2 regions of the Mobilicoccus sp. genome follow, and region 1 is predicted to be linked to the other one. Evidence: riboswitches for the same ligand, from Rfam matches in the RefSeq annotation. Region 1 holds a riboswitch; the other holds the start of a gene.
The links. A riboswitch is a leader RNA that binds a small molecule or an ion and turns the genes downstream of it on or off. The one in region 1 is predicted to bind thiamine pyrophosphate.
Positions count from the first base shown of each region.

Region 2: another riboswitch for thiamine pyrophosphate. It lies ahead of thiM (hydroxyethylthiazole kinase); the one in region 1 lies ahead of RT054_RS09925 (ECF transporter S component).

Region 1 is NZ_DAMBGD010000011.1:2,329-8,024, forward strand. It holds gene RT054_RS09900 (ABC transporter permease) at 1-551, shown strand, start outside; gene RT054_RS09905 (ABC transporter permease) at 548-2,209, shown strand; gene RT054_RS09910 (peptidase E) at 2,519-3,226, opposite strand; gene RT054_RS09915 (gamma carbonic anhydrase family protein) at 3,365-3,931, opposite strand; gene RT054_RS09920 (DUF4235 domain-containing protein) at 3,934-4,212, opposite strand; TPP riboswitch at 4,396-4,498, shown strand; gene RT054_RS09925 (ECF transporter S component) at 4,556-5,209, shown strand; gene RT054_RS09930 (ATP-binding cassette domain-containing protein) at 5,206-5,696, shown strand, end outside.
Region 2 is NZ_DAMBGD010000007.1:47,613-53,308, forward strand. It holds gene RT054_RS07395 (TenA family protein) at 1-350, opposite strand, end outside; gene thiD (bifunctional hydroxymethylpyrimidine kinase/phosphomethylpyrimidine kinase) at 352-1,182, opposite strand; gene thiE (thiamine phosphate synthase) at 1,179-1,829, opposite strand; gene thiM (hydroxyethylthiazole kinase) at 1,826-2,644, opposite strand; TPP riboswitch at 2,634-2,728, opposite strand; gene RT054_RS07415 (exodeoxyribonuclease III) at 2,850-3,638, opposite strand; gene RT054_RS07420 (heparinase II/III family protein) at 3,754-5,388, shown strand; gene RT054_RS07425 (SDR family oxidoreductase) at 5,531-5,696, shown strand, end outside.

The DNA of each region.
Region 1 (5,696 bases):
CGGCGGTCGAGGCCGTGCAGTCGAGGACGATCATCTCCGGCGGCAACACGGTCGTCGGTCTGGCCACGGCTCCGACACAGGGCCGCGGCAGCTATCCGCAGGGCCGGGCGCCTCGGACGGACGGCGAGATCGCGCTCACGGAGAACGCCCTCGCCGCGCTGAGTGTCGACGTGGGCGGGACGGTGTCGGTGCCTGCGGAGTCGGGGCCGCCGGGCGCGGCGGCGGAACCCGTCGTGCTGCGGGTCGTGGGGGTCGTCGAACCCAGCGGTGACACGACGTTCCCCACGTCGATGCCCGCGGGAGTGGCGACGAACGCGACGATGAGCCGCCTCGCCGGCAAGACCTCCTACCTCGAGCTTCGCGTCGTCGGCACGCCGGGCACCTCGCCGGAGCAGCTCCGCGATGCGCTCGCCGCCGCGATCGACCCCGGTCCCTCGGTCCGCACCGGCGCCGAGGAGGTCGACCACCGCGTGCAGCAGCTCGCCGGCGGGCACGACCTGCTCACCAGGTCCTCGTCGGGTTCGCGGCCGTCGCCCTCTTCACCTGCATGATCATCGTCGCCAACACGTTCACGATCCTCCTCGCGCAGCGGCAGCGGCAACTCGCGTTGCTGCGCTGCGTCGGGGCGGGACGGGGTCAGATCGTGCGCTCCGTGCTCGCCGAGGCCGTGATCCTCGGCGCGCTCGCCCCGCTCGCCGGCCTCGTCCTCGCGGTGGGGCTGGGAGAGCTCGGGGTGTTCGCCGCCGACCGGTACCTGGCCGACGTGCTGCCCGTCGACGGCCTCGTCGTGTCCCCGGTCGCCCTGCTCGCTCCGTTCGGCGTAGGGATCGTGCTCACCGTGCTCGCCGCGCTGCTGCCGGCGGTACGGGCGACCCGCACCTCCCCGCTCGCCGCTCTGCGCCCCGAGACGCCGCCCACCGGTCGGGTCCGCGTCGTGCGGGTCGTCCTCGGCGTTCTCGGCGTCGGCGCCGGCGTCGGCCTCCTGGGGTGGGGCGTGTCGCAGGGGGACCTCACCGGCGGCATCGCGGGCGGATTCCTCTCCTTCGCGGGCGTCCTCGCCCTCGGGCCCGTCCTCGTGCCCCTGCTCGTCGGCGCCGTGCGGGGACTCGCCCGGGTGAGCGTCGGCGCCCCCGGGGCCCTCGCCGTCGAGAACGCGCGCCGCAACCCCCGGCGCGCTGCGGCGACGACGTCGGCGCTCCTCATCGGCGTCACGCTCATCACGATGATGACCGTGGGGGCGACGATCGCCCGCACGGTGTCCGACGAGGAGATCTCCGGTCAGGTCCCCGTCGACGCCGTCGTGTCCTCCGCCACGGGTGAGGGGGTCACGGCCGCCCAGGTGGAACGGTTGCGCACCGTGCCCGGCATCGAGGCGACGACGGTGATCCACGAGATCCCCGAGGCGACCATCCGCGGCCGGGAGGAGACCGTCGTCGCGATGTCCCTCGTCGACCCCGAGGTGCGCGACGTGCTGCGGGCACCCCGCCTCGTCGAGGGTCTCGCGCCCGGCGTCGTGCTCCTCGACCCGACCACGGCCGCGAACGCCGGTGTCGTCGACGGCGGGGCCGTGACGGTGCCCTGGGGACGTGCCACCGCGCGTGTCGCCAAGGTCGGCGCGCCGGTGGCGCCGGTCTCCGACGTCTCGGGCCGACAGGGCCGGGCCGTGGTGTGGCTGCGCATGGCCGACGACGCCGACCCCGACGAGGTGTCGAACGCGCTCAACCGTGCCGCCGCCGACGAGGGAGGTCTCCAGGTCTCCAGCCCCGCCGCCGCCCGGGCCGAACTCGACCGCGCCGTCGACGCCGTCCTCCTCGTCACCATCGCCCTCCTGGCCGTGGCCGTGCTCATCGCCCTCGTCGGCGTGGGCAACACGCTCGGGCTCTCGGTCATCGAACGCACCCGCGAATCCGCACTGCTGCGCGCCCTGGGGCTGACCGGGAGGCAGTTGCGCGGGATGCTCGCCGTCGAGGCGGCCGTGCTCTCCGCGGTCGCGGTCGTCCTCGGGGTGGCGATGGGGATCGGGTACGGCTGGGCGGGGATCGCGACGCTGTTCGCCGACATCGCCGACGACGGCGTCCCGCTCGTCGTCCCGTGGGCACGCATCGCCCTCGTCGCCGCCGTCGCGATCGTGGCCGGGCTCCTCGCCTCGGTCCTGCCGGCCCGCCACGCCGCCCTCGTCGCGCCCGCCGCCGCGCTCGCAGGGGAGTGACGAGGCGCGGGGGTGGGGACGCGAGACGGGGCTCCCGTCGCCTTCCCCGGTGACTCGGCGAGCCGTTGTCACGGGCGGATGACGCAGGCACGCAGGGACACAGGGACACAGGAACACAGGAACACCGGCACGCAGCCACACCGGCACGCAGGTCAGGCCGGCCCCACGACACAGGACGCCGCGACCACCCGGGGTGACCGGGCGGTCGCGGCGTCCTGTGTCGCGCTCGAGACGCGGGGGTCTCACCCGCACCCACCGTCGGGGGCAAGGCGGCGGGTGGCGTGCCGCGCGCCGTGTGCGAGACGGGCCTCAGAGCACGCGGGTGTCGAGATCGGTGATCTGGACACCGTTCTCGTTCTGCTCGAGGCGGTGGACCCCGGCGCCGGCGCGCTCGGCCACGCAGGCCTCGAGCTTTCCGTCGACGTAGTGGATCGCCGCGCCGTCGTCGACGCCGTACCCGCTGGGGAGCTGGCTCGTGTCGATGAACTCCTTGTACTGCGGCGCGCGGTCGGCCTCGGAGTCGTAGTGCGGGCAGAAGCTGCCGGGCACGATCCCGAGTCCGAGGGCGAGGGCGCTGATGCCCGACCCGTAGGAGTCGGTGGTGCAGCCCTCGTGCCATACCGCGCCGCCCGCACTCACGCCCGCGAGCACGACGTCACGACTGGAGTCCTGCGCGTAGGAGCGGAACCGCTGGCCGAGGCCGTGCGCGCTCCAGAGAGCGAGCATGTTGAGGGTGTTGCCGCCGCCGACGAGGAACACGTCGACCTCGTCCATGCGGGCGATCGCGTCGGCCGCCCCACTCCACAGCGTGAGGACCGAGGTGCGCACGTGCGAGCTGTAGGCGTTGATGAAGCGCGACACGTAGAGACCGTCGTCCGCCGAGGCCGTCGGCACGAAGCAGACCAACGGGTTGGTCGCGTCCGTGAGGGAGAGGATGTACCGGTCGAGGCTGGTAGGCCGGTAGTCCTCCGAGGAGGAGAACCCGCCACCGCCCATCGCGACGATGTGAGTGGTCATGTCACGACCGTATCCCTGATCACCTGGCCACGGTGGGGAGCGGGACGAGCTGCCGATGTGGCCTCTCCCACCGTGCCGTTCACCCCCACGACCGGAGCCACCGCGACCGATGCGCCGACGGCGTGTCGCGGGCGCGATTCAGGGGCGGGGTGACCCGCCGAGGTCGTCGTCGACCGGCGAGTCCTCGCCGACCACCTCGGCGGAGGCGGCATAGCGCCGCGCCGCCTCGACGTACACGGCCGCGTTGCGGGCGACCTTCTCGAGCTCGGCGTCGGTGAGCTCGCGGCGCACCTTGCCCGGCACGCCCATGACGAGGGACCGCGGCGGGATCTCCATCCCCTCGGAGACGAGGGTGCCTGCCGCGATGATCGAGTCGCTGCCGATGCGGGCACCGTTCATGACGGTCGCGCCCATGCCGACGATGACCCGGTCCTGCACCGTGCAGCCGTGGACCACCGCCGAGTGGCCGACCGTGACGTCCTCACCGAGCCGGCACGGGAACCCCGGGTCGGCGTGCAGCACCGCGTTGTCCTGGACGTTGCTGCGCGCGCCGATGCGGATCTCGTCACCGTCGCCCCGCGCGACCGCCCCGAACCACAGGCCGGCCTGCGCCTCCACGCTCACGGCGCCGACGACGACCGCCGTCGGCGCCAGCCACGCGCGGGGAGCGACGCTCGGCGTGTTCCCTTCGAGCGAGACCCGCACGATCAGCTGACGTCGTTCGGGTTCGCGGGCTTGTGTCCGGTCGACTTGGCGTAGTACTGCGTCCACTGACGGGTCGCGAGCATGCGCGCGAGCGCGATGAGCGCGCCGGAGAGCGCGGCCCAGGCGATGGCCTCGGCCAGCGTGGTGTCGGGGTCCTCGGGGTTGGCCGGCGGGTCGTTCGCCATGACGGCCTTCCAGCCACCTTCGGACACCTTCTTGGCCAGCACGCCGGCGCCGACGGCGAGGCCCGTACCCACGATCTTGAACACCTTGTCACTCATGAGGTGCAGTCTGCCAGGCCGTGGACGCGACGGCGATCGGGGCTCCCGGCGGGTCCTGCGGCCGTCGGCCCGTGTCCGCCCCGGACGCCGGTCGCCGCCACCGGGCCCACCCCGCCCACCCCTCTCGCCCGGGTCATCGGGCGCCGGGGGCTGCGGGCGGGGGAGGCGCCGGTTACAGTGACCGGACATCGACAGGGGAGCGCTCCGGCGCTGAGAGTGCGGTTCGCCGCAGACCCTCGAACCTGATCCGGTTCACACCGGCGGAGGGAGTCGAGTTCTCATGGCACGTCCGCGTGCCTGCCCCCGAGGTGATCGACACATCGGATCGTCACGGGAGAACCACATGAACACGAAGATCGCCGATCTCCATGGCCACACGCGGCCGGGCCGCAGAGGGGCGCGCGGAGGACCCACCGCCTGGCGCGCGGTCGACATCGTCACCCTCGCCGTTCTCGGCGTCGCCCTCGGCGTCGCCTTCTGGGGGTTCGACTCGTTCCTCTACGAGCCCCTCAAGGTGGCGCTGTCGGTGTTCCCGCCGCTGCGGGAACTCATGCTCGGCGTCTGGATCCTCCCAGCGGTCGCGGGAGCGCTGCTCGTGCGCCGCCCGGGTGCGGCGCTGCTGTGCGAGATGGTCGCGGCCTCCGTCGAGATGTTGCTCGGCAACCAGTGGGCCGCGATGGTGCTCGTGTCGGGGTTCCTCCAGGCGCTCGGTGTCGAGCTCGCCGTCGCGTTCTGGCGCTGGCGCCGGTTCGACCTCCTCGCCGCCGTGTGCGGCGGCATGCTCGGCGCGGTCCTCGAGATCGTCGTCTACGAATGGTGGGTCTACGTGCCGGAGTTCAGCTGGGCGTGGAAGCTCGTCTACCTCGCCGCGGGTGTGATCTCCGGCGCGGTCGTCGCCGGAGTCGGCGGCCACCTGCTCGTGCGGGCGCTCGCCGCGACCGGCGCGGTCGACGCGTTCCCCCCGGGGGAGGAACACCTCGTCGCGGCCGACCGGTGAGGCCCGCACCCGCCGCGGTCGAGGCGCGGGGTCTCTCATGGACGCCGCTGGGGCGCGCGACGCCGGTGCTCGCCGACCTCGATCTGCGCGTCGACCCCGGCGAGCGGGTGCTGCTCGCCGGGGCGAGCGGGGCGGGCAAGTCGACGTTGCTGCAGGCGCTCGCCGGGGTGCTCGGGGAGATCGACCCCGGCGAGCGTGCGGGGCAGGTGCTCGTCGACGGTGACCCCGTGCGTGCGGGGGACGGACGCGTCGGCCTGCTCGTGCAGGACCCCGCCGACGCGCTCGTCGCCGGTCGGGTGGGTCGGGACACCGCGTTCGGGCCGGAGAACCTCGGGCTGCCCCGGGCGGAGATCCGGACCCGCGTCGCCGAGGCGCTCGCCGCGGTCGGGTTCCCCTACGGCGTCGACCACCGCAGCACCGCGCTCTCCGGGGGTGAGGCCCAACGTCTCGCTCTCGCGGGGGTGCTCGCGATGCGTCCGGGCGCGTT
Region 2 (5,696 bases), on a different contig from region 1:
GAGCCCTGGGTCGTGAGCGACTGCAGGTACGACGTGTACGCGAGGCACGTGGGCGAGCGGGTGAACGCGGCGAAGTCCTCGACGTGTGCGCCGTGGAGTTCTCGCTCGACGACGAGGGTCGTCTTGGCGTCCTCCGCCCAGAACAGCAGCTCGTCGGGATCGGTCGCCTGGCCGGCGAGTGTCGCGAGAACCCGACCGTAGTCGGCGAGGTAGAGCGCGTCCTGCGCCATGTAGTAGACGAATCGCTCGCGGTCGAGGCTGCCGTCGGCGAGGCCGCGGACGAACGGGAGGTCGTCGATGGCCCGGCGGATCGGCAGCGAGCGCTCCCAGGTGTCGGTCGAGAAGGACATGTCAGCTCCAGAGGGCGTGGAAGTGGTGGACGGGACCGTGACCGTGGCCGACGTGCAGCTCGTCGGCGCGCTCGAGGGCGCCCGTGAGCCAGGCCTTGGCGTCGTGGGCGGTCGTGCCCCAGTCGGGGCGTTGCGGGCGGAGCGCGGCGAGCGCGGAGGACAACGAGCATCCGGTGCCGTGGGTGTTCGGCGTGTCCACCCGGGTGGCGGTGAGTTCCTGGACGTCGTCGCCGTCGAGGAGGACGTCGATGGCGTCGTCGGTGAGATGCCCACCCTTGAGGTACACCCGCCGCGCTCCGAGATCACGCAGTCGGTGGGCCTGCTCGTGCATCCCGGAGACGGAGGTCGCCGGATCGCGGTCGAGGAGGACGCCGGCCTCGGCAAGGTTCGGCGTGATGAGGCTCGCGAGCGGCACGAGGTCGCGCACGGCGTCGACCGCGTCGTCGGACAGCAGCCGGTCGCCGCTCGTCGCGACCATCACGGGGTCGAGGACGATCGGCAGTTCGGCCCTGCCCTCGTCGGCGCGCAGCCTCTCGAGGAACGCGCGGACGGCGGCGGTGACCTCCGTGTCGGCGAGCATCCCGATCTTGACGGCATCGGGCCGGATGTCGTCGTAGAGCGTGTTGAGCTGATCGGTGACGAACGCCGCCGGAATCGGGTGGACCCCATCCACCCCGCGCGTCGACTGCGCGGTGAGCGCCGTGATCACACACATGCCGTAGGCGCCCAGGGCGCTGAACGCCTTGAGGTCGGCCTGGATGCCAGCCCCGCCCGAGGGGTCGGAACCGGCGATGGACAGGGCCTTGGGTGGGGTGGTCGCGGGTGTGGTCATCGTGCGTCCTTCCAGCGGGTGAGCAGGGCGGCGGCGGCCTCGCGCGGGTCGGGGGCGGCGCAGATCGCACTGACGACGGCGGCGCCGTCCACCCCGGTCGCGGCAAGCATCCCGATGCGGTCGATCGTGATGCCGCCGATCGCGACGCACGGCCATGGACTCGCGGCGACGAGGTCGGCGAGCGCGGCGAGGCCCGAGGCCGTGGCGGCATCGGGTTTGGTCGTCTGGTCGAACACCGGCCCGAGGCCGAGGTGATCGAGCGTCCCGGTGGGCAGGGCGTGCGCGGCCTCGACGTGGGCGAGGGTCTGGCACGACAGCCCGAGGAGGCGGTCCGGCCCGAGGAGGTCCCGGGCGGTGACCGGATCGAGGTCGGTCTGCCCGACATGCGCGCCCTCGGCGCCCGCCGCCTCGACGAGGTGGACCCGGTCGTTGAGGAGGACGGGGACTCCCGTTCCGTCGAGCGCGTCGACGACGGAGCGGGCCATCGTGACGAACTCGGTGTCGTCGCACCGTGGGTCGCGCACCTGGACCAGGGTCGCGCCCCCGTCGACGGCGGCCCGAGCGACGTCGGCGACACGGTGGGGCCCGCCGCACATCGCGGTGTCGGTGACGAGATAGAGGGTGAGGTCGCAGGCCGGGCGGCTCACGACAGACGCACCGCCTCCGCGAGGTCGTCAGGGGTGAGGAGCGCGAGGTGGTCGAGGAGGGCGACGGCGAACGATCCGGGGCCACGACACTCCGTGGCGGCGCGGTCGGCGGCCACGGTGAGGTGCGCGGTCGCGGCCGTGGCCGCGGTGAGGGGCCGCGTCACCGCCGCGTAGGCGGCCATGAGCGCACCGAGCGCACAGCCCACGCCGGTGACGCGCGTCATGAGCTCGTGGCCGTTGTGGACGCGCGTGAGCACGGCGCCGTCGGTGACGTGGTCGACCGGGCCGGAGACCGCGACGACGCATCCGTGCTGCTCGGCGAGGGTGCGGGCCTGCTCGAGAACGGCCTCGGGGGTGTCGGCCGAATCGACGCCGCGCCCACCTCCACCACCGAGCAGCCCGGAGATCTCCGACGCGTTCCCGCGGATGATCGTCGCCGGGTGTTGCGTGAGGAGGTCCCGCGCGGTCTTCGTGCGCCACGGGAGACCGCCCGCGGCGACCGGGTCGAGCACCCACGGCGTCCCGGACTCCCGGCATCCGTCCACGGCGGCCTTCATGGCCTGCGTCGTGTCGTCGTACGGGGTGCCCGTGTTGACGAGCACACCGCTCGCGACCTGCGCGAAGATCCCCGCCTCGTGGGGGTTGTCGACCATCGCGGGCGCGGCCCCGGCTGCGAGGAGCACGTTCGCCGTCCACGGGGCGACGACGATGTTCGTCAGCGACTGCACGAGCGGAGACTGGCCCCGTAGCCGCGCGAGAGCGTCCGCGAGGTCGGTGGGGGAGATCCCTGCGGGAGGCAGGGGTGGGGCATTCATGCGACGTCCCTTCGCTAGCACGACCTAGGCAGGTTCGACGGGTGTGATCTCAGCGCCTCCTCGGGCGCACCCCGCGTCGTCCCACCACTCTAGACGCCCCCTCGACCGTCCGCCCGCGCACCCCGAGCCCGCACACCCCGAGGCCGGTGACGTCGTCGATGACATCATCCGGTCCGGCTGGGGGTGACGTGGGGTGCGGAGGGGGTCAGTCCGAGAGTGAGACGAGGACCGGGGCGTGGTCGCTCGCGCCCTTGCCCTTGCGTTCCTCACGGTCGATGGCCGCGCCGTCGACACGCGCGGCGAGGGTGGGGGAGGCGAGGGCGAAGTCGATGCGCATGCCCTGCTTCTTGGGAAAGCGGAGCTGCGTGTAGTCCCAGTACGTGAACTGTCCCTCGGTGTGGGGTCGCACGACATCGGCGAATCCGGCGTCGACGACGGCCTGGAACGCGGCGCGCTCCGGGGCTGACACGTGGGTCTTCCCGACGAAGAACCCCGGATCCCACACGTCCTCGTCGCGCGGCGCGACGTTCCAGTCGCCCATGAGGCATACCTGAGCGGCGGGGTCCGCGGCGAGCCACCCGGCTGCGGTGTCGCGCAGGGAGGCGAGCCAGTCGAGCTTGTAGGCGTAGTGCCGATCCTCGAGGCTGCGGCCGTTGGGGATGTACAGCGACCAGATGCGCACCCCGGCGCACGTCGCCCCGATCGCGCGGGCCTCGGCGACCGCGTCGGGCTCACCCCAGCGCGGCATCCCCTCGAAGCCGATCTCCACGTCCGCCAACCCGACCCGGCTGACGATCGCGACACCGTTCCACTGGTTGAGACCGTGGAAGGCGACCTCGTATCCGGCGTCCTCGAACACCTGCAGGGGGAACTGGGCGTCCTTGCACTTGGTCTCCTGCAGCGCGAGAACGTCGAGGTCATGACGTTGCAGGACGCCCACGGCCCGCTCGGCTCGGCTGCGGACGGAGTTGCAGTTCCAGGTCGCGATACGCACGCAGCCACCCTAGTCGCCACCTCCGACGTGCCTCGAAATGCGTTGGGAATGAACGAATTACTCAAGTTCCTGCGCCGGCGGCCGATCAAGAGGGGACGCCGAGCCAGGAGCTGTCATGCCCACCTTCCCTCGCCGCCCCCTCGGACCGGTCAGCGCAAGCGTCGTCACCGCCGCTGCCGCGCTCGTCCTCCCCCTCGCCGCGCCCGCAGTCAGCAGCGTCGCCGCCGACAGGACGACCCCCCAACGTTCCGTCGCGCAGCGGCAGTGGGCGGACGCCCGATGCGGTGCACCGGCCTCCGAGCCCGTCCGCAATGGGAAGCCGATGACGGTGAGAGTGCCGCCCACCCGTCCGTTCACCGTCGGGCGCATCCCGGCGAGCGCCTGGTCACGGCCCGCCTCCTCCGACCCGACGTGGCAGCTGAGCTTCTACGGCCTCGACTGGATGAAGCCGCTGGCGAAGCGGGCCTTCGACGACCGCCAGGACGCCCAGCTCGCCGCGCTCGTCGCGCAGGCCGACAAGTTCTACGTCCAGCATCCCGATCGTGGGTCGAACGCGCTCGGATGGGACGAGGGCACATCGCTGCGGCGCCTGCACGTCCTCACCTGTCTCTCGATCGTCACCGGGGACCCGCGGCTCACGTCGCGGATGGCCACCGAGGTGCGTCTCCTGTTCGGGCCTCGCTACTACGGCCCGCCGAACCATCCCGTGCACAACCACGGGCTCATGGCGAACGTCAACATCCGCGCCGCCGGTGAGATCGTCGGACGGGAGGATTGGGTGCGTGCGGCCGAGGCTCGCATGCGCCGCGAGGCCGGCATGGCGTTCACGAAGGCGGGGACGTCGTACGAGCAGTCGGCCTGGTACCACCTCGTCAACACGATGATGTGGCGGTCGGCAGGTGAACGGATGGCGAAGGGCGCCTCCGCCGACCCCGCCGTGCGCGCGATCCTCGCGCAGACGGAGCGCTCGATGGCCGTCGGTCGGTGGCTCACCGAACCCGACGGTGATCTCGTGCAGATCGGCGACACCCCCCGCAACCCCGGATGGAAACCGGTCGGCAGGGAGAGGCCCGGCGTCTTCCGCGACAACGAGGCCGGGATCGCCGTGGGCAGATGGTCGTGGACCGACCCGAAGACCACGTACTACACGGTGCGGTACGGACCCGCCCGGTTCGCGCACGGGCATCCCGACAAGGGCGGGGTGACCTGGTCGGCCCGCGGCACGCGGGTGCTCGTCGGACCCGGCTACTACGGCTACGACTGGCGCAACTCCTATGCCGCCTACGCCCGTCAGGCGCACTCCCACAACGTCGCGTGGCCGACGAGGGGGCGGGCCAACCCTCGCGCGACCGCCGCGGTGCGGTCCGCCTCGACCAAGGGCCGAACCCACACGTGGCGGGTCCTCGACCGGGAACACGGCGTCGCCCACACCCGCGACGTCCGGGTCGATCACCCGAGCGCGACGCTCACCGTCTCCGACACCTACCCGAGGCGGACGGCGCTGCGGCAGTCATGGCACCTCGACCCGGGGTGGCGTCTCGTCACCAGGCGCCCCCGGAACCTCGTCTTCCGCGATCATGCGGGGCGTACGCTGCGTCTCGTCACCGACGGCGCCGTCGTCGACATCTCGCGCGGCCGCACCCGTCCCGTGGCCGGGTGGAACTATCCCAGTGCCGGCAGTCGGATTCCCGCCTACGAGATCACGACGGGTGGCACCGGCACCGTACGGACGACCTTCACGGTGCGCTGACCCCGCCCGCCGGGCACCGCGATCGATCCCGTCCCCGCGACGACGGTGACCCCGACGCGATCACGGGCGAGGGCAACGTCGTGCCACGCCGGGTCGTCCGGACAGCGCGCGGGTGGTCAGCGGGCGGGCCTAGGCTCGCGGCATGACCATCGCACTCGTCACCGGGGCCAGCGCCGGGATCGGCCGGTCCTTCTGCCGCGAACTCGCCCGCACGGGCCACGACGTCGTCCTCGTCGCGCGCGACCGCACCCGTCTCGACGATCTCGCCCGCGAGCTGGAGTCCTCCTACGGCGTGGCCACCGAGGTGC